Regions from separate parts of the Candidatus Enterococcus dunnyi genome, predicted to be linked through region 1. Evidence: a T-box and tRNA genes for the amino acid it is inferred to sense, from the RefSeq annotation. Region 1 holds a T-box; the other holds one or more tRNA genes.
The links. A T-box is a leader RNA that pairs with one kind of tRNA and senses whether it is charged. The one in region 1 lies ahead of leuS (leucine--tRNA ligase), so its partner is inferred to be a tRNA-Leu.
Positions count from the first base shown of each region.

Region 2: it encodes a tRNA-Leu, which carries the amino acid that the T-box ahead of leuS (leucine--tRNA ligase) is inferred to sense. The anticodon was not compared.

Region 1 covers NZ_CP147246.1:2,552,147-2,562,933, reverse strand. Annotated here, with positions in the region: gene abc-f (ribosomal protection-like ABC-F family protein) at 1-592, opposite strand, end outside; gene fosX (FosX/FosE/FosI family fosfomycin resistance hydrolase) at 1,062-1,463, opposite strand; gene leuS (leucine--tRNA ligase) at 1,543-4,056, opposite strand; T-box leader at 4,532-4,782, opposite strand; gene A5889_RS12030 (muramidase family protein) at 4,834-6,888, opposite strand; gene A5889_RS12025 (DUF1700 domain-containing protein) at 7,200-7,853, shown strand; gene A5889_RS12020 (DUF4097 family beta strand repeat-containing protein) at 7,855-8,886, shown strand; gene A5889_RS12015 (phosphatase PAP2 family protein) at 9,018-9,668, shown strand; gene A5889_RS12010 (TIGR01212 family radical SAM protein) at 9,683-10,651, shown strand; gene A5889_RS12005 (class I SAM-dependent methyltransferase) at 10,651-10,787, shown strand, end outside.
Region 2 covers NZ_CP147246.1:681,061-691,847, forward strand. Annotated here, with positions in the region: gene A5889_RS03220 (hypothetical protein) at 106-762, opposite strand; gene A5889_RS03225 (hypothetical protein) at 1,062-1,346, opposite strand; gene A5889_RS03230 (hypothetical protein) at 1,336-1,710, opposite strand; gene A5889_RS03235 (hypothetical protein) at 1,717-2,982, opposite strand; gene A5889_RS03240 (tandem-type lipoprotein) at 2,975-3,736, opposite strand; tRNA gene A5889_RS03245 (tRNA-Leu) at 4,366-4,448, opposite strand; partial or broken gene A5889_RS03250 (pyridoxamine 5'-phosphate oxidase family protein) at 4,538-4,918, opposite strand; gene A5889_RS03255 (YdcF family protein) at 5,024-5,749, opposite strand; gene A5889_RS03260 (SprT family protein) at 5,968-6,411, opposite strand; gene A5889_RS03265 (Tex family protein) at 6,456-8,645, opposite strand; gene A5889_RS03270 (metallophosphoesterase) at 8,959-9,693, opposite strand; gene A5889_RS03275 (EVE domain-containing protein) at 9,828-10,235, opposite strand; gene A5889_RS03280 (pyridoxamine 5'-phosphate oxidase family protein) at 10,252-10,671, opposite strand; gene A5889_RS03285 (cob(I)yrinic acid a,c-diamide adenosyltransferase) at 10,766-10,787, opposite strand, start outside.

The DNA.
Region 1 (10,787 bases):
CCAACCACGAGATCCTTTGTGCATCAAGATGATTGGTCGGTTCATCCAATAAAACAAGCTCATTCTCCTGTAATAGAACTCTTGCTAATGCTACGATCGTTAATTCTCCACCACTCAAATCAGAAACCTTTTTCTCTAAAAGATGAGCGATCATTAAACCATTTGCGATCATCGTTAAACGATTCTCCATTTCATAGCCGCCCGCTTGAGTGAATTCTTCTTGTTTTTGTCCGTATCGAGCTAAAATTTGTTCCAATTGACATTCTGGTTCAGTCATTTTCTGTTCTAAATAACTCAATTGCTGTTGAATCTCAAGTAAAGCAGAAAACGTTTCTAATAAATAATGCTTCACCTCTTGTTCTGTTGCTTCTGGAATTTGATTTAGGTAGCCGATCTTACTGTTTTTCTTACGGCTGACAGTTCCTAGATCTGGGGATTCGGTACCCGTGATTATTTTTAGTAGTGTTGACTTACCCGAACCATTACTGCCGATCAATCCAACTTTCTCTCCTTTGTCGATTTGCAGGTTCAGTGCTTCAAATAATGGAACACCACCGTAATTTTTAGTTATATTTTGTAATTGTATTAACATTTTTCCCTCTTTCTGCCATTCAGACAGATCAACAAAATGATTGCTTATACTTTGAGGTTTGAATTTTCTATTTTTTAAACGGTATTCAAAAAATCAAAAAAGTCTCTAGATAGTTATTTTTCTCCGAACATTACTTTAAAGTAAGCAAAAAAAGTTGAACAATTTTTGTTCAACCTTCACAGTCATCTACTATTGTAAGTGCTAATGCTTCTAACACCGACTTGTTATTTAATCATGAATACTCTTTAAGTAAATAAGTCTGAATGGTCTGTTTTATTCAATTGATTATCCTAAATTGGACACACTTGTGCCTTGGAATAAAAAATTGGAAATAATGACATGACAAAAAGCCAGATACATTAACATAAATGAATTGCTTGCTGTTATTTTTGACATGTTGACCATCGTACTTATTCACCACCTTTTTAATCGATACATTGATTGTATCATGAAGTTCTTCAATGCGCACTTATTTTTTTTGGTACTGTTTTAAGCGTTCCTCTAATGTCCCCGTATGCAACTCAAACAGATGATTATCAAAATCGTAAAAATAAATGGAGTTAGCTTCTCCTTCGACACGCATTCTACCTTTTCTTATTTCTAATCCCAATCGATCGATTCTTTCTAAATACAACTCATAATCTGCTTCTTCAATCTTAAAAGCGATATGATTGTATGTTTTTGTCGGCAGCGGTTCACCTTCCATAATTGCGATCCAAAGATCTCCGATCAGGAAAAATTTTTCTCTAGCAATCGAAAATGTTGTTTCTCCGCTGGAATAGACTTCTTTCGCACCAAAAATTTGTTCAAAAAACTGTGTTGCTTTTTCTAAATCATGGACAATGAATGTCATATGACTGATTACCTTCATTTCTATCCCTCCATTCCTATTTTAGTAATAAAAAAAGCCTTGTTAAACAAGACCTTTTTTATTGATTTTACTCTATTACTCAATTCGCTACGATATTCACTAGCTTCTCAGGAACGACAATCACTTTACGAACTGTTTTTCCTTCAATAAACGATTGTATTTCTTCAGCCGCTAATGCTTTTTCTTCCAGTTCTTCTTTACTCATTCCTCTAGGAACATTTAATTTTGCTCGAACTTTTCCATTGACTTGGAATACGACTTCAACTTCATCTTCAACTAAGGCTGCTTCATCATATGTTGGCCACGGTGCATTCGTTAAACTTTCTTCATTTCCTAAGATTGCCCAAAGTTCTTCACCGATATGAGGCGCAATTGGCGCTAAAAGTTGAACAAAACCTTCGATATACTCATAAGGCAATACATCAACTTTATTCGCTTCATTCACAAAAACCATCAATTGAGAAATAGCTGTGTTGAAATGCAGATTCTCCATATCTTCCGTAACTTTTTTCACTGTTTGGTTATAGACTTTTGTTAAGCGACCATCATTGACCGTTGTGATCCGATCACGCATCTTATCATCCTCATCAACGATCAAACGCCATACACGATCTAAGAATTTACGGCTGCCTTCTAATCCATTCTCGCTCCAAGCAATCGATGCATCTAAAGGCCCCATGAACATTTCATACATTCTAAGAGTATCCGCACCATATTTTTCAATGACATCGTCAGGATTCACCACATTTTTCAATGATTTACTCATTTTTGCCGGTGCTTCTTCCAGCTCTTCTCCTGTTTCGATGTTCACCCAAACATTATCCCGTTTTTCGACCATATTTGTAGGAACAAGAGCGCCACGGCTATCACGGAAGCTTTGGCCTAGAATCATTCCTTGGTTGTACAATTTTTGATAAGGCTCTTTAGTAGGCACTACCCCGATATCGTACAAGAATTTATGCCAGAAACGAGCATATAGTAGATGCAATACAGCATGTTCCGCTCCACCGATATAAATATCTACAGGCAACCAACGTTCCAATTTTTTATAATCAGCAAGTGCTTTTTTATTGTGCGGATCAACATAACGCAAATGGTACCATGAACTACCGGCCCATTGCGGCATAGTATTGGTTTCCCGTTTACCTTTTTTACCTGTTTCCGGATCAACGACATTGACCCATTCAGTGATGTTAGCTAAAGGAGATTCTCCTGTACCACTTGGTTTGATGTCGTCTGTTTTTGGCAATCTTAGTGGTAATTCTTCTTCAGGTACAGTGGTTGTTGTGCCATCTTCCCAATGGATCACCGGGATTGGCTCACCCCAATAACGTTGACGTGAGAACAACCAGTCACGTAGACGATAACTGATTTCTTTTTTCCCTACTTGATTTTCTTCCAGCCAGTCATTCATTTTAGCGATGGCTTCTTCTTTATTCAAACCATCTAAAAAGCCTGAGTTGATATGAGTACCATCTCCTGTGAATGCTGCTTCTGCAATATTTCCACCAGCTAATACTGGAATGATTTCGATACCAAATGTTTTAGCGAATTCATAGTCACGTTCATCATGTGCCGGAACAGCCATGATTGCTCCCGTTCCATATGAAGCCAGTACATAATCTGCGATCCAAATTGGGATTTTCGCACCATTAACTGGATTTACTGCATACGCACCCGTAAAGACGCCAGTTTTTTCTTTGGCCAAATCCGTTCGATTCAAGTCAGATTTTTTCGATGCAGCATCGATATAAGCTTCAACAGCTTCTTTTTGTTCTGGTGTAGTTATTTGTTTTACTAATGCTAACTCTGGAGCTAACACCGTATAGGTTGCACCAAATAATGTATCAGGTCTTGTTGTAAAAACAGTAAATTCTTCATTCGTTCCATCTACTTTAAAGGTAACATTCGCACCTTCTGAGCGACCGATCCAGTTACGCTGCATATCTTTGATACTTTCCGGCCAGTCCACTAGTTCTAGATCATCTAACAAACGATCTGCATAAGCCGTTATTTTCAGCATCCATTGACGCATTGGTTTTCTGACGACATCATATCCGCCGCGCTCACTTTTGCCATCGATCACTTCTTCGTTAGAAATAACTGTTCCAAGTTCAGGTACCCAGTTTACTGCAACTTCTGCTTCATAAGCTAAACCATGTTCATACAGCTTAGTAAAAATCCACTGTGTCCATTTATAATATTCCGGATCAGTCGTATTGATCTCACGATTCCAGTCGTAACTAAAACCTAATGAGTTGATTTGACGTTTAAAGGTTTCAATATTTTTCTTTGTGAATTCAGCTGGATCATTTCCTGTATCTAGCGCATATTGCTCTGCTGGTAAACCAAAAGCATCCCATCCCATTGGATGTAAAACGCTATATCCTTGGCTTCGTTTCATCCGAGATAAAATATCTGTAGCTGTATAGCCCTCTGGATGTCCTACGTGCAGTCCTTGACCTGATGGATATGGAAACATATCCAGTGCATAAAATTTCTTTTTGTTTGGATCATCGTGGGTGATAAAGCTATTGTTTTTCGCCCAATATTTTTGCCATTTTTTTTCAATCTTCTTGTGATCGTAACTCACGATGTTTTCTCCTCCTATTTATAAATAACTTTTTTATCCTTTTTTAACTGGTGGTCGTGCTTTTGTCCTTGAAAAATATGATTCGATCAGTCTGCAGAGCCAGATTGTAAAAGATTTGTGCTTCCCACATAATTTATTCTCTATCATCAGCTCTGATGTTGCCAATTTTTTTGGCTTTTGTTCCTCAGGTATGTAGCTCTTGAAATTTTCCTCTGATCGAAGTGCTGTGATTCTCTAGTATGGTAACTTCGCTCCCTTTGGTCGCCATGTATTGTGCATCATCGGCTTTGATAAGGTCGATTTTTTAGCTTTTGTTTCTCAGGTGCGCAGTCTCTAACCTTTCCTCTGATCGAAGTGCTGTGATTCACTAGTACGGTAACTTCGCTCCCTTTGGTCGCCAAGTATTGTTCATCATCTACTCTGGCGAAGCCAGTCGTAGTGATTCACAACAAAAACGTCCCATAGGAAATATTTCCTATAGGACGTTTGATAAGCAACGTGGTACCACCTAAGTTCACTTGTATTATACAAGCCTCAAACGTTATAACGGCCGTCACCGATCTTACTTAATTAGAATGAAAAGAAATGACAGAGTTCCCCTGTACTTCTTTCATTTGTTCAGTAAAATAACTCAAAGGCGAGTTCAAAAGCTTCTGTACGTATTTTCACCAGCCATACGCTCTCTAAAACATGGTTCTTTCTACTATTCCTTTTCACTGTTTATGAATCAATTATGTGTTCTCATACTATCAAACTTCTACTAGAAATTCAATTGTTTTATTTAACTTTTAATTGCTGACCAATATAAATCACGTCACTGGATAAACCATTCAGCTGTTTGATTTTTTGAACACTTGTATTGTATTTTTGAGCAAGTCCCCATAAAGTATCGCCGCTTTTCACTTTATGCGCGCCTGCACTTTGGGTATTCCCTTGATTACTTGATGAAGAAGATGAGCTTGTTGAACTACCGCCTTTTTTGACAATCAATTTTTGACCTGGATAGATCATATCTCCGCTCAAATTATTCCACTGGCGCAGATTGGCAACACTCGTACCGTTTGCACTCGCTATCGCCCATAATGAATCACCAGATTTTACTGTGTAAGAACCAGTTGTTGAACCAGAGTTAGTACTTGAGCTACCTGTATTACTTGATGAGTTATTGTTGCTGCTGGCAGACCCAGAACCTTTTTTCACAATCAATTTTTGACCTGGGTAAATAATATCGCCACTTAAATTATTCCACTGACGTAAGTTTGCGATACTCACACCATTTGAATTTGCGATTGCCCATAATGAGTCACCGGATTTTACTGTGTACGTGGAATTTGAAGTACCTGTGTTGCCAGAATTGTTTGAGTTGCCAGTGTTTCCTGTCGAACCACTATTCCCACTGTTCGTATTTCCAGAACCTTTTTTGACAATTAACTTTTGACCTGGATAAATCATATCGCCACTTAAATTATTCCATTGACGGATATTTGCAACACTTGTGCCATTCGCATTTGCGATTGCCCACAGTGAATCACCAGATTTTACTGTATAGTACGTATTTGATGTGCTCGTGTTGCCGGAATTACCAGTATTGCCTGTCGAGCCGCTATTACCGCCAGTATTTCCGCCACTTGTACTTCCAGAGCCTTTTTTGACGATCAATTTTTGACCAACATAGATCATATCACTAGATAATCCATTCCAGCTTTTGATATTTGCGACAGATGTGCCATATTGAGCGGCCAAGGCCCAAAGACTGTCTCCAGATTTTACTGTATGAGTCACATTTTGACTGCTTGTATTTCCTGTGTTGCCGGTATTACCTGAACTTCCACCTGTATTGCCGCCAGTATTTCCGTTATTATTGTTTCCGCCCGTATTACCACCAGTTGCTGGTGTATCATACTGTGTCAAATTGTATGTCGTAATAATATTATTCAATTTTGTATTATAGCTTGGATCTGTTGCATAACGTCCTGTCAGCCATGCAGTGGCATCTCTGTATGAATTGGTATTACTTTTCCATGCACCTGAATAATAATAAACGCCGGATTGAAATGACGTATTTTTCAGCACATAGGCATTATCGCTGAATGATTCTGAATAGGAAGGATATTTTCTAAATGCAGCATTCACCTGAACCCACTGTCCGTTATAGACTTCCCAGGTTTGCATCGTAACTGACTGTCCTTGATAGCTGCCTTTGATTCCAAACAGGTTATGGTTTGGTGCAGCAGATAATGTGCTTCTGCCCCAATCACTTTCAAGAATCGCTTGAGCCATCATCACTGAAGCATACAAATCGTTTGCTGAAGCTACAGAACGAGCATGTCCGGAAATTTCTGCAATAAACGCACTTGGACTAATGCTTCTTGTCGTTGCTGCAAAGGAACGTAAAGATACTTCTGGTAGAGCATCAGCCTCATCTGTAGAAGAATCAGTTGTTTCAGTCAGATCTTCTGTTGTTTCAGTTGTTGTTTCCTCAGTACCTTGAGTTGTTTCTGATGTATTTAATTCTGATGAATCTGTTGTTTCAGTTGTTTCTTCACTTGAAGATGTTTCCTGAGTGTCTTCTGTCATCGAATCGTTAGGGTCAGTCGTCGTTTGTGATTGAACGTCTCCTGTATGTGTAGGTGTCTCTGAGTAACTGATCTGAGCATTTGGTGTTTGTTCTTCCGTTGCTTCTGCAATTTTAGGTGCTGCAATCGGCGCGGCAATCGATGAAACAACGATTGCTGAGCTTAAGACAGTCGTACCTTTTTTCAACTGTTCGGCAGCAAGCTTGTTTTGTTCGGCTTTCCTCCGCTCTTTTCTCGATAGTTTGTACTTCTCCATAGTAAGTCCTCCGAATTTTCTAAAAAAGTATACCTTGAATTATAGTATACCCTTTTTCAGCTGAAAATAGAATATTTTTTTAATATATACTTCTCCGTCCGATCATTTAAATGTTCTTTTTTCCTTTCTTTTTTTGGGATCTTTTACTCATTTTATACCCTAATTTTTTTCTCTGCAAAATCTAGGTCTCAGGTCTGATATCCCTCTTTACCTTAGGCTGATTTTTTTCGCAAAGTCTTGTTATTGACTGCAAAAGAAATTATAGTGAAGAGGAAGTAATCCGATTGGTTAATAAAGTGAGGGGAAAAAGGATGAATAAAGAGCATTTTTTAATTGAATTAAAGATCTATTTGAAACCATTGACGGCACAACAGCAAGCCTTTATCTTAGAAAAATACGATAATATATTTGATGAGCGGCTGGCGAATGGAGAAATGGAAGAAGAAATCGCCAAAGATCTAGGAAAGCCTAGAACGATCGCTGAAGAGATTTTAGAGGAATTTGATATCACTGTTCCTGAAAAGCGATTGGAGCGTGACGGTTGGCAGGAAATTCCACCTGCAACAAGTTATGAGTATTATGAGGAAACAGCGGAGCATCCATATGATCAAGCCTATCAGTCATATGAGCGCCCAAAACATAATGGATTCGTCCGTTTTTGTCAGATATCTGGTGTTATTTTATTAAATTTTCTTTTAATGTTTTGGTTTATATTCAGCTTTGCTATGCTTCTCTTTTCTGGTTGGTTTGCAGCAATTCTTTTCTTGTTTTCTCCAATTCTAGGCGGGATTTCGATTTTTACCGGTTTGAATGATGCATCAATGTTCGAAATGTTTGTTAGTGTCTTTCTTTGCGGTGCAGGTATTATCGGTCTGCTGATCTTAGCGCCATTAACAAGATTTTTCGGCAAAGTATTAAAACGGTATATGCTATGGAATATACGTGTCTTAAGGGGAGATATATGATATGAAAAAGACTACTGCTTTTTTTCTAACGATTGGTGTAGTAACGATGATTATAGGCGGGATCGGCAGTGCAGTTTACTTTAGACGCGCTGAGCAATCCATGACGGATACAAAAAAAGAAAGTTATACCGTTAAGAAGAATGAAAATCTAAAAGAAATCCATTTGTCGCTTGCGGGAAATGCAGAATATTATATCAGTACTGAAAGCACAAATAAAGTTGTGATGAATACACGCAGCTATGCTCCTATTTCAATAAAAAGTGCGCTAAAGGTTGACGAGAAAAATGGACAGCTTCTCATTTCAGCTAATGGAAACAGGGATGAAAAGAAGCTGGGCAGCATGAAATTTGATTTTTTTAGTTTTGACAGAGGATCATCTGTTTCTTTAACGATTCCAGACAATGCTGAACGAATTATCGTTGATGGCAAAGCTTCTGGTAGAATCAACCTTTCAGGAATCAACGCAAAGAATATCACTGTTAAAACTGATAATGCTGATGTTGATGCAAACAGTCTCAATACTGAGAAACTAGCTCTTGAGACAACAAATGGTTACTTAAATGTCTACACAGACGTTCATGCAGATAAAGCTACATTTAAGACAACTAACGGAGATATCAACCTCAATGATTTCGCTGCGTTGAATTGGTCTGCAATCACTACATCCGGCGACATATCTCTAGAATCAGTGAAAGGAACTTCGACTATTGAAACAATGAATGGTGATATCAATGCCAGTAATTTGAAAGGCGAAGCCACTATAAAAAATACAAATGGCAGCTTTGATCTATACGGATCAGACATTCCTAAACTGTTGAATGTTACGACCCAGCGAGGTGATATCAATCTGTACACAGACGAAATCCTTTATGATATTGCGATCCATTCAAAAACACAGTTAGGTGACAGCACGATCTTTGGTAAGGAGCGTTCATCATTTAAACGTGGAAAAGGGTCAAGAGTGTTTGAGCTTCAGTCAAATTCTGGTGATATTTCAATTGAAGGACCTGTTGATTCTGAGGACGATGAATAATCAAATGATTCGCTGAAGGCTGCTTTAGAGCTTAAAAAGTTCTAAAGCAGCCTTCATTTTTCTTGTTCTAAGCTGTGTTCTTAATTGTTTGATGTTATAATGAGCATTACGTATATGAGAAAGGATTTTTTATGAAAAACAAATTATATTATCAGTTTGCCGGCAGCTGCTTTTTAGTTGTCTTTATGTTTTTAGGCTATGTTGTTCGATTTTATCCGATGTGGCTAAATGGATTCGACCAAGCGATCACAGCTATTGTACGCGCTCCATATCCCTCAATGAATCAATTCTTTATTTGGTATACAAAATTTGCTGATCCATTGACTGTTGGTATTTTAGCTTTGGCAATCGGATTTATTTTAGCTAGAGGGAAATATTATGCAGAAGCGCTTTGGCTTTTGATCAATACAGGAGGAGTGGCTGGAATTCTAAATCCGCTGATCAAGCTTGTTTTCATGCGCCCACGTCCAACCTTAGATCATTTAGTATCAGAACACAGCTATAGCTTCCCCAGCGGTCATTCGACTGGAAGCATGCTTCTTTACGGAACACTTATTTTTCTACTTCCTCAATTTATCAAGAACAAGAAGCTTTGTTTGATCTTGCAAATTCTGTTAGGAATCGGTATCTTATTGATTGGGATCAGCCGGATTTATGTCGGCGTTCATTTCCCGAGTGATGTGTTAGGCGGATTCTGTTTTGGTTTAGCTTGGTTATTGATGACGTACCCAATTTATCTAGAAAAGCGATTCGTTTGGCGTTTTAAAAATAAACAGCAATAGAAAGAAGAAAAGTTATGTCTGATTTTTTATATACAGAAGATCCAAATAAACGTTACCACACTTGGAATTATGCCTTGCGTCAGCAGTTTGGCGGAAAAATCTTTAAGGTTCCTTTAGACGGCGGCTTCGACTGTCCTAATCGTGATGGCACTGTTGCTAAAGGTGGTTGTACATTTTGCAGCGTTTCTGGTTCTGGTGACATGATCGTGGCTCCACAAGATCCTTTACCGATCCAATTTCAAAAAGAAATTCAAATGATGCATAAAAAATGGCCTCAAGTGGCACAATATATTGTTTATTTCCAAAATTTCACGAATACTCACGCACCTGTTGAAGTGATCCGCCATCGCTTTGAACAAGTGGTCAATGAAAAAGGTGTTGTTGGTATTTCGATCGGTACTCGTCCTGATTGTCTTCCTGATGATGTTGTAGATTATCTAGCAGAGTTAAATCAGCGTTATTATGTTTGGGTAGAGCTGGGTCTGCAGACCACTTACGAAGGAACTAGTACTATGATCAATCGTGCTCATGACTATCAGACCTATCTAGATGGCGTAGCAAAATTACGGAAACATAACATCCGTGTTTGCACACATTTGATCAATGGTTTGCCTGGAGAATCGATGGAAATGATGAAAGAAAATGTGCGACGAACGATTCTTGACTCAGACATTCAAGGCATCAAACTTCACTTGCTTCACTTAATGACAAATACACGGATGCTAAGAGACTACCATGAAGGCAGGCTTCAATTGATGAGCAAAGAGGACTATGTTTCTGTGATCTGCGACCAATTGGAAATGATCCCACCAGAAATCGTGATCCATCGGTTAACGGGAGATGCGCCTTCTGACTCTCTAGTTGGCCCGATGTGGAGCTTGAAAAAATGGGAAGTTTTGAATGCTATCGATGATGAAATGAAACAACGCGGTACTTTTCAGGGGAGTCACAACGTTCGTATAGAAAAAGAGGTGTGTCATTAATGCTGCAAACAGCACTGCATTTTAGTCATACATTGTTGAAAGAAGTCATTAAAGAAGGAGATTCTGTGGTCGATGCTACAATGGGCAATGGTAATGACACAGCCTTCTTGGCAGAGCTTGTCGGAACAAAAGGAGA
Region 2 (10,787 bases), 1.6 Mb from region 1:
CACCTTCAATTCTCAATCTTATTTCATTCCATTATATAAGATATCAGAAAAAAGCGTATGTAAAATGCCCATACGCTTTTTTATCGATACATTGTTCGTTCTATTCTAGTTGATTGGTGTTAAATCAATGGAATAAGAAGTTAACAAATCAAAATACAAATCATTATTTAATGAGATATAATAAGTTTTCCCTTCTTCTAAATGAAGTTCTCTTTCAAAGTAAACTGAATCTCCGGCTTTTTTCATCTCGCTAAAGTCAATACTCAGCAACTCTTCCTCATCACTAGAAAGTCTAAAGCTTCCATTCCCACCTGCATTAGAAAGTAGTATCAAGTTCAGTAAGTACTCATCACTTATAGCAGTAAATTTCATTTGCTCAACATCATAAGGATGGTCAAACTGGCCTAAAATGGAAACGTTACTTTCAATTTGCTTATACTCGCCCCAATCTGGAAACTCATCTACTTTAACACTTGAATAAACTGTCTTTCCTTCAACTTCATAGACGATCCTTGCCGAACCTTCTCCACTTGCTGTAATAACACCATCTTGATTGATTGAAAAGCTAGGTACATCATCTAAAAGTCTCCAGTTTTCCCCAGGAAGCTGATATGAATCCCCAACATGATCCAATGTGATATGTTCAGAATGAGCACCGATTTTCGTTCCACCCCAAGAGCTACCGACCACAGTCTTTCCAATCACTAAGCCACTGATCAACATAACCATACCAAATAAACCAACACTAATAAACTTTTTCATCCATATCCCTCACTTTCATATTGATAGTTAATTATATCATAAACGACCTTATGACAAAAAAAACAAACAAAAAATTCTGTGTTCGGATAATGAATAAAAATAAAAAAAGAGCATCTCTGCTCTCAAAATTTATGCGGCCAAGAAGACTCGAACTTCCACAAAATTTAGTTCGAGTTTCTACATTGATAAATCGCTATATATCAACATCCCTAAATTAAAGTATCTTATATCTTTAACATTTCTTTTTTTCGTCATCTCCCTTTACAAAACATACAAAAAATGATGAACCTCGAAGTTCATCATTTTCCATCTTCTGTAATAGTTGTTAGTTTTTTAGAAGTATTTTCAAACGTTGTTTTTGCTTTTGTTACCCATGCCCCTTTTGCAGAGGTTTGAAAGTTTGAAATATAGTTTGCACTACTACTTTTTAATCGTTCTACTCGAGCTTGTCCCATGCTTTTAACAAGTTGCTTTTTCGTTTCTGCTGTTTGAACACATGGGGGAGCAACCATGCCTCGTATCAGAGCTTTTTCCAGTTCTTTTCTTAATCTTTTTAACTCTAATTTCATTTTTTCACTGCTCATTTTCTTTTTTCCGCTCCTTTTCTTTAAAAAGAGTAAGTTCATCTTCTATTAATCGGGGTTGTTTCTTATAATGAATCGTATTTTCTTCTTGTTTATTTTCTAGTTCTTTCATTGCCTGATTAACAACCCTATCCCCATCATCTTTACATTGTTCTAATAAATGATAGATTCTGCTCATATTTACTGGTTCGCTATATTCTGCTTGCTGATAATGATAGCGATAATTTTCTGCAAGATTTTCTAACTCACGACTAAATTTTTGCTTTTCATAAAAAGCTTCTTCTATCTCTTCTTCAATCTTTCTTTGGTTCTTTTCATACTCTGATTCTAGCTCTGATAATATGTTTATATATGTTCTCTCCATGAGAGTTTATCCTCCTATTTGTCTCGCTAACTCTTGGTCTGTTTCTACTTGTTTATTTATAGATGATTGTATTTGACCAATTAATTCATAGTATTCTTGTTGTATTGAAGATAATTCTGATATTTTTTGTTCATATTCTTCTTTTGGTTCTATTCGAACAATTGGCTCTGTTGCACCACCACCACTTAAAGAATCTAATACTTCTCCTTGATGTAATGTAGAGCCTATGGAGTCGGCTGTTTTCAACGTATCAGTCCATAATTTATCGGAATCTTTCTTTGCTTCCCGATACATTTTTTTGATATCATCTATTTCAATTTGAAGAGTTTTACTCATTCCTTGTGTTAATATCAGTGCTTCGGACGCATCCAAATAAATTTCTTCTGAAGCAGACAGACCTCCTCCGCTTTTTAAAAGCTTTGCCCGTAACACATCCAATGCTTTTAATTTACTCCGAGTATCTGTTTGAACTTTTTGTTGAGCTATATAAATTTTATTTAAATCAGGTGTATGTTGACGAATAAATTCTTGTTCTTTTTTTGTTAAAAAACCAGTGATTTCATGGGCTTTCCCATTTTTTATAACAATAATCTTCCCTGGATAGACACTCCCACCTATTCCAGAAACTTTATTTAATGGATCATCTTCGGATACAAAATAAATAATATTCCCCTTATAACCACTTAACAATTTCTCAAGTTCTTTTGCATTCGATAAATTTCCTTTTGTCGGAACACTCGTTAAAACATTCATCAACGGTGCAGAATTGTAAAGAATGATATTCGGTACATTATGCGCCATACCCATAATAGTTCCATTTCTTCCGCCTAAAGAGTGCCCCGTAACTGTATCAATATCGTAGCCATTTGCTTTTAAATCGTTCATAAACTTGTTACTAGCATCAAAATATGCTGACGAAGGACCGTCTCCTTTAAAGGCTATATTCCCCCATTGCCCAACATCTTTAGAACCTTCTCCAAAAAAACCATTATCAAAGTTAGTACCTGCAAAACCAACCACTACTTTTCCTGTATTGTTATCTAGAAATGCTACACCACTTGAACTTGTTTTAGAGTCGTAGAATGCATCTACTAGTTGGAGATTAGAAGGAAATTTCCCTTTTTCTTGTAATGTATCAATTTGCCCCTGAACCTCTTTTAAAGGTATGTTATTAAGTAATGCATTTTCTACTTCATAAGAAATTGTTGATACCGCACTGGTTGCTTCAGTATCTTTTTTTATCCCTTTATCTTTGACTTCATATTTACTCACTTGTTAAATCCTCCTCAGAAAGAGGTTGAAAATCAATAGAATCTGTGAAAAATATACTTAATTTTTTATCAAATCTAAATTCTAACTGTTTATAACCAACCGAGTTACCTTCTAAGTCCCCAGTTCCTTTCAACAACAAAGTAGGTGATTCATCTGTTACAATATCATAATTGCTTCTCAATGCTTGGACATTGGAATCTTCATTTGTCAATTGATATTCTAATTCATACATTGGAACTTCCGGATTATACATTTTTTTTATATTTTTATATTTATCTAATTTATCAAAGTTTCCATACTGGACAAAGAACTTGAATTTTTCAACCTTCTTTTTAATTTCTTCCTCTTGTACATCTCCTAATAAATGAAAACCACTACCATCGTATATAACTGGATACTTTTCTTTCTCAATAGGCTTACTTAAATCGTTAGAAATTTTTCTAGTATAATAAAACCCTTTCGCTTTTCTTGTATTTCTATTAATCCTTAGTAACATACCTTCTGTGAATAAATCTCCTTCTTCTGTTTTACTCATTGAAAAGTCAGAATTTAACACCCAAACCCCCTTGTCATTCTTATCAAACTCATCATCTCGGTAGCCTTCCATATCGTAGAAACTTTCCAGATTTGGTGTTGGATACATTGCTAATACCTTATCAAAACTTTGTTCAATTTCTGCTTTATTTTTTTTTTCACATCCAGTTAATCCACTCATTATCATTAGTCCTCCTATAAATAAATACAATTTTTTCAAAATACTTTCTCCTCCTAAACAGGATGAAATTTATTTACACCTTAATCAAGATTTATTTTACCAAAAGTAGGATGCAATAGATAGTTATATATTACATTTTCGTTATTCAATTTTAAATATTATTACTGATTTATGGATAAAAAAAGGGATAGTATACTTTACAACATACTATCTTCTCCTATTTAGTATTATTATATTAAACTACGTTATTAATTTCCTGTTGCAATGCAAGTACAGCATTAGGATTATCATATACACATTTTGCATCAGCAAATTTAAAAATCACAATTGACCAACTATGTATACTATAATTTTTTCCATTCAAATCTAATTTCTTCATAGCTTCTGTTGTTGATTCTATTTCTTCAATTACATATCCTTTTAAATACTAAATTTTACTAATGTGAATACCAACTATAGTGCAACTTTAAAAACAATTCCAGATAGTTTTAGAACTTCAATGTTTTTATTAAATACTATGTCTATCTCCAAGAGGGATCCAACAAAAAATTAGAGTAATTAACGTAATCGATTACAATAGTTCTCTAAAAAATATCACATCAGAACTTTTAGGAAGAAATAAAAAAAGAGTGATAAACCTTATCACATCAAGGTTTACCACTGAATGATGCGGCCAAGAAGACTCGAACTTCCACGGGAGTACTCCCACCAGCCCCTCAAGCTGGCGCGTCTGCCATTCCGCCATGACCGCCTAACAAGATTCGGCAAACCGCATCTGCCGAACTCTTTTAGTATAAAATACTCAATTATCAAAGTCAATCCCAGAGTAAGTTGGACCTACTACTTGCGTTCTTTTGCTGTAAAACTTGTGACCTCGATTTGAATCAGCCCAGTTCCTAGAACTTGTTTATCCGATAGATCAAAATCCATTCGTTTCGTTTCATGCTCCATCAATTTTAATAAAGCATGTCGTTTACGCTCTAAATCAATTAAAATAGTGGCTATTCCTTGCCCAATGATACTTCTATAATGATAGGTATACTTTGCTGCGTCATCAGCTGTAATCAGCTTATGACGACAATCCATCTCAAAACCGATCTTGGGGTTTGCTTTTAGTAGTGAGAGTTTTTTCCCTTGTCGTGCGCCATGAACATATATAAACAATCGTTCTTCGATCCATTCGTAGCCAAAATTTACAGGGACGATATAAGGAAACTCTTGATCAAAAAATGCTCATCTCGCGACATGAGCTTCGTCTAAAATTTCATCAATGATTTCTTTGTTGACTACCTCGAACTCTTTTCTGCGCATGTTCTCACTCCTTTTTTAGCGTACGTACTCATAATGATAATGATCACTCAATTTTTCATAGGCAGACAGGACTTCTGTCGGAATTTCTAGCGATTCTATATAGCCTGCTCCCTTTGGACCATAACCATTACGATCATCTCTCAAACGAGGGATTTCACCTAAAACTAGTGAGAGAAAATAGTCTTTTGTCCAAAGACCGTTCAGTTGCTTGGCTTCAAAGGTCAAGGAGGTATCGATCGTTTTAATATATGGAATAAGTGGTACTGCATTTGTAAATTGACTGCCTGATCCTCGCCATTCTTTCTCAAAAGTAGCTCTAAGCCTTCTTTGCAGAATAGGGTCTTCCAATAGCAGCACACGTTGAGGGGCTAAATCATGTTCTCTAATTTTTGCTAATGAAAAGCGGGCATTTTCACCTGAATTTTTTGAGCGGGTCTCTGTCAAAAATAGTGTTTCGGACAAACCATATCTTTCTTTAAAATAGGTGATGTACATCTCCGCTTCACTCGTAGCTCCTACTTTGACTCCTTGATCTTCGAAGTTTTTTGCTAAAAAGGGCGTGGCATGTCCGACTCCGCCGACCACCATGACTTTAGAGGTACGCTTACTCTCGTACAAGTGAATCAACTCATCTGCCAGATACGGCAAACTATTTCCAGCTAAAATTGTCAGGTCATAGGTGCCTTCGATTTTTTCTTTAGCAGATAGATACTCAATGACTGTATTCCAATACTGTATCATCGTCTCTCTCCTTTTTATATAAGACAGGAACTGGGACATAACTTTACGAGTTACGACCCAGTCCTTTAAAAACGAATAAATGGTAAAAACAAAAGCAACCATCAAGCTATGCTTTGATTACATCAGCTAGCGTATAACGTTTCACCAGTGAAGCTAGCAAAATTCTATGTGCTAGAGCACTAAGCGTTGAAACCCTTGGGAGGAAACTAAGATCATAATCATAGTTCAATTAGTTTTCCACGACACTTTCCGCAGACAAATCGCTGTGTATTGATTCTACGTTTACGTAATATCAAAGTTTGGCATTTTTCACATTGGTATTGATGGTACGACTGTGGTTTTTGCTCTACCAGCGGCCGAACATAGCGGCTGCCTCCGGTCTGTTTCAATAGTGCTTTAAATTCTGCATCTTTATGCTGATACCCTTTACCTTCTAAATGAAGATGGTAATGACACAATTCATGCTTGATCACATTCACTAATTCTGGTTCTCCGTAACGTTCAAAAACTTTCGGATTAAAATCGATGTTATGTGACTGTAAATGATAGCGTCCGCCAGTTGTCTTCAGTCGTCGATTAAAATATGCCTGATGACAGAACGGTTTACCAAAATCAGCTAAAGAGATTCTTTCAACTAACTCTTGCAGTCGCTGATCATTCATTTCATCATTATCTGAACGATATTCTTTTGAAGAACTGTTCAAGATCACTCTTTCCTTTCAGTTTGCGGCAGCATCGTTAAGCTGATGCGCCCTTTCTTCGTATCGACAGCTTCTACCCAAACAGTGACCACATCACCTACTGCAACGACATCCGTCGGGTGTTTCACAAATTTAGTACTAAGTTTAGAAATGTGCACTAAACCATCCTGTTTCACACCGATATCTACAAACGCGCCAAAATCGATCACATTACGAACAGTACCTTGCAGTTCCATACCTGATTTTAGATCTTCCATAGACAAAACATCTTTTCTTAATAGTGGCGCCGGCATTTCGTCACGCATGTCTCGTCCTGGCTGAATCAATGCTGCAACGATATCTTTTAGCGTCTCACTTCCGACAGCCAATTCTGATTCTACTTGTTCCAATGATAAATGCTTAAGTCCTTGGGCGGCCTCTGAGGTACCAAGCTCTGTCAGTTTGATTCCTGCTTTTTCTAAAATTGCTTTTGCAGCATCATAGCTTTCTGGATGGATACCTGTATTATCTAAAATATTTTTTCCGTTTGGAATACGCAAGAAGCCGATTGCTTGTTCATACGCTTTTGGTCCTAAACGCGGCACTTTTTTGACTTGGTTACGAGCAGTAAATGCGCCATTTTCATCACGGTAAGTTACGATATTTTGGGCAGTCGTTTTATTTAAGCCAGAAATATGCTGTAATAATTGCGGACTAGCTGTATTTACATTGACTCCTACTTGGTTGACTGCAGTCTCTACAACGAAATCCAACTGTTCTGCTAAGCGTTTTTGAGACACATCATGTTGATATTGACCCACTCCGACTGCTTTTGGATCGATTTTCACTAGCTCTGCCAATGGATCCTGTAAACGTCTGGCAATACTTACTGCACTTCTTTCTTCGACCTGTAAATCAGGAAATTCAGTTCGTGCCACTTCACTTGCAGAATATACTGAGGCACCTGCTTCATTGACGATCACATAAAAAACGTCGCGTTTGATTTGTTTCAATTGTTCTGCAACAAACAATTCTGATTCACGGCTGGCTGTTCCATTACCGATCGCTACCATTTCTACTTGATGTTCTTCGATCAACTTGTTGAAAATCGAACCAGCTGCCGCTCGTTTTTCACCTGAAGCTGGCTTATGAGGATAAATGACTTGAATGGCTAAAACTTTTCCTGTAGCGTCTACTACAGCCATTTTACATCCCGTACGATAAGCTGGGTCAAAGCCTAACACAACTTTGCCTTTCAATGGCGGCTGCAATAGAAGATTACGCAGATTTTCACCAAAGATCGAAATCGCCTGCTCATCTGCTTTTTCTGTCAATTCATTGCGAATTTCCCGCTCGATTGCTGGACCTATAAACCGTTTATAGCTGTCTAAAAAGGCAGCTTCTACATAAGGAGCAGTTGGTGATTGGTTATCCGATATCAACTGACGTTCTAGGTAGTTTTGAATTTTTTCTTCATCAACGAACAATGAGACTTTCAAGATATCTTCTTTTTCACCACGATTCGTTGCTAAAACACGGTGTGAGACCATCCTTTTTACAGGCTCAGAAAAATCATAATACATTTCATAGACGGCTTTTTCATCTTTTTTCTGATCTTTGACGACACTGATATATTGCCCCTGATTAAAAGTAAAATCACGAATCCAGCTGCGGAATTTAGGTTCATCACTTACTCGTTCTGCGATGATTTCATGTGCACCTAGTAATGCTGCCTCTGGTGAATCTACTTCTTTTTCATCATCGACATATTTTTGTGCTTCTACAGTGACATCTGCTGTTTTTGGAAAGCTCATCAACCAATCTGCTAATGGCTCTAAGCCTTTTTCCTTTGCGATCGTCGCTTTTGTACGGCGTTTTTGTTTATACGGACGATAAAGATCTTCGACTTGCTGCATTTTTGCAGCTTTTTGAATGGCTTTCGCTAATTCTTCTGTTAATTTTCCTTGTTCTTCAATTAAGCGTAGGACTTCTTCTTTACGCTTTTCTAAATTGCCTAAGTAAGTGTAACGTTCGTCGATTTCACGGATCTGTACTTCATCTAAACTGCCAGTCATCTCTTTTCGATAACGAGCAATAAAAGGAACAGTGTTTCCTTCACTTAATAAAGTCAGCACTGTTGTAATTTGTTTTGAACGGTAATCTGTCAGTTCTTTTTGAAGCAGGTTCACTACCTCTTGGTTATACGCTTCCGCCATAAATTCCATACCTCTTTTCATTAACATACTCTTTTATTCTAGCATATTTTACGGTGGAAACCTAGAAAATGGCGGGAATCTTACACTTCTTAGTTCATTTTTCTAAAGATTTCTTAACTAAAAATCTAGTGCAAGACAAATCAGTTATTCTGCTTTATCCTGCACTCAAAAATTCTATTACTGGTGATAGAAACCAGATTTTAGTCGACTTTAAACGATTGTTTCTTACCCTTATTTCATTTATCTCGTATTGCATTCAGTATTCCATTTGTTGCGAGCTCTTTTCTAATATTTATTTTTAATCATCTTTCGCTTAAAAAGTTGGTTGCCAAGGTCCTTGCCTATTTTGAAGCTCGATATCTTGAACAATGCCTCTCTCGTTAAAAATAACTCCATGAACTGAACCGCCAAAAACAGCGCCCCCATCGATGCCGATTTTATGATCTGAGATCCACAAATCTGTCGTTTCCATATCTCCGTGCAGCATCGGCGTGATTGTGTGTCCAAAAACAATTGTCTTTCCTGTATTATTTTTTCCCTGATGAAAAGCGTCTCGGATCCAGATGAAATCATGTGGGCTTGTTTCACGCCAATCCTTTTTGGCTAAATCAACACCAGCATGAACAAATAGATAGTTTTTCCATTCGAAATATAGAGGACGTTCTTTTAAAAACTCGATCAGCTCTTTGTAGCGGCTGCGGATCATCATTGCAATCTCTGTTGGTGAGTATTCCTCTGTCGCTCCTTTATGAAGCAGACTTTCCATCGTTTCTTTCCCGCCATTACGCACATAGCTGGTAAACCAGTCCTCTGGCTGATTCAAAAACTGAAGAAAATATTCTTCATGATTTCCTCTAAGATAGATAGCCTGATACTTTTCAACCAATTCTTTTCCAAGCAAAAAGCTCTCCTTAGTTTTTGGACCACGATCATTAAGATCTCCGATCAGAACTAATTGATGCACTTTTGGATCGAAATAATCAATCAGTCCTTTAAATAATTCATATTCTCCATGAATATCACTGATCGCATAAAGATAGTCTTTCATTTTCATCCTCCTATCTGCTTACTTATTACTTTATTATAGCTTACAAAATAACGTTTGCTTTAGCAAATCGATTTACTCAAAAAAAGAACCCAAACAAAACTAAGTATCCGTTTTGTTGCGGCTCTTTTAATTCATTATTCTTCGATCATTTGAGATGAAATAAACGTAAATAATTCTTCCGGGATTTCAAAATGTCCAAACCTCAATCGTGCGCGGTATTCCTGCCATAAAGGAAAATCCTTTACCGCTTTTAATGGCAGAGGGGTGATTTGTTTTATATACGCTACATTTTTTCTAAAAGGAATGAAGTCAGGCTCCATTTCAAAAGGATAGGCAGCACCCGCTAAAATTTGTCCGATTGCAATAAATCGTTGAGAAGGCACTTGTGTTTTCAAGCTTTTCTTAGGCGCATAATAAATTAGCCAGTCTCCTTCATTCATTCTATTCAACGGTGCTCCTTTTCCATGACAAAGCTGAGCAAATCCGCCTGATACACCGATTCCTACATGATCTTCTGATGCAACACCGATCCAATACTTCATCTTCTTTCCTCTTTTCTTATAGGTGAATCGTTTCTTTACTATTCATTCCTAAAATCACGATCGCTTCTGTGAAATGAACTTCATATAACTCCAGCATATCACCTGCTTGTTCGATATTTTCTGCATAGCTGGGAATTTTTTCGACCCATCGATCTACTGTGTCATAAACAGAAAGAGAGCTTCTTTTCACTTGAGCCTGCTGAACTCGAACATGATTGGTATTCTCTTTTGGGATCGTTGTGAAAGCAACAATGTTATTAGCAGCAAATTCAGTTACTTTCTGATTTCCTTTAAACGTCGAGAAAAACAAGCACCCTTTTTCTTGGTCGTAAAAGAAATTAACGATCCGAACATTCGGTCTTTCTTTCACACTAGTCGCCAGTGCAATTTCAGTTTGTTCCATCATGATTTTTTTAAATGCTTCTGTTGTGTTCATTTAGTTCACTCCTTTATTGTTCAGTCCTGTGACTGATAAACTCATAGTAACAAAGAAACCCTGACAACAGCTTGTCAGGGTTTGGACACTTTTTTTAAGAATGAAAAACTTGCGTA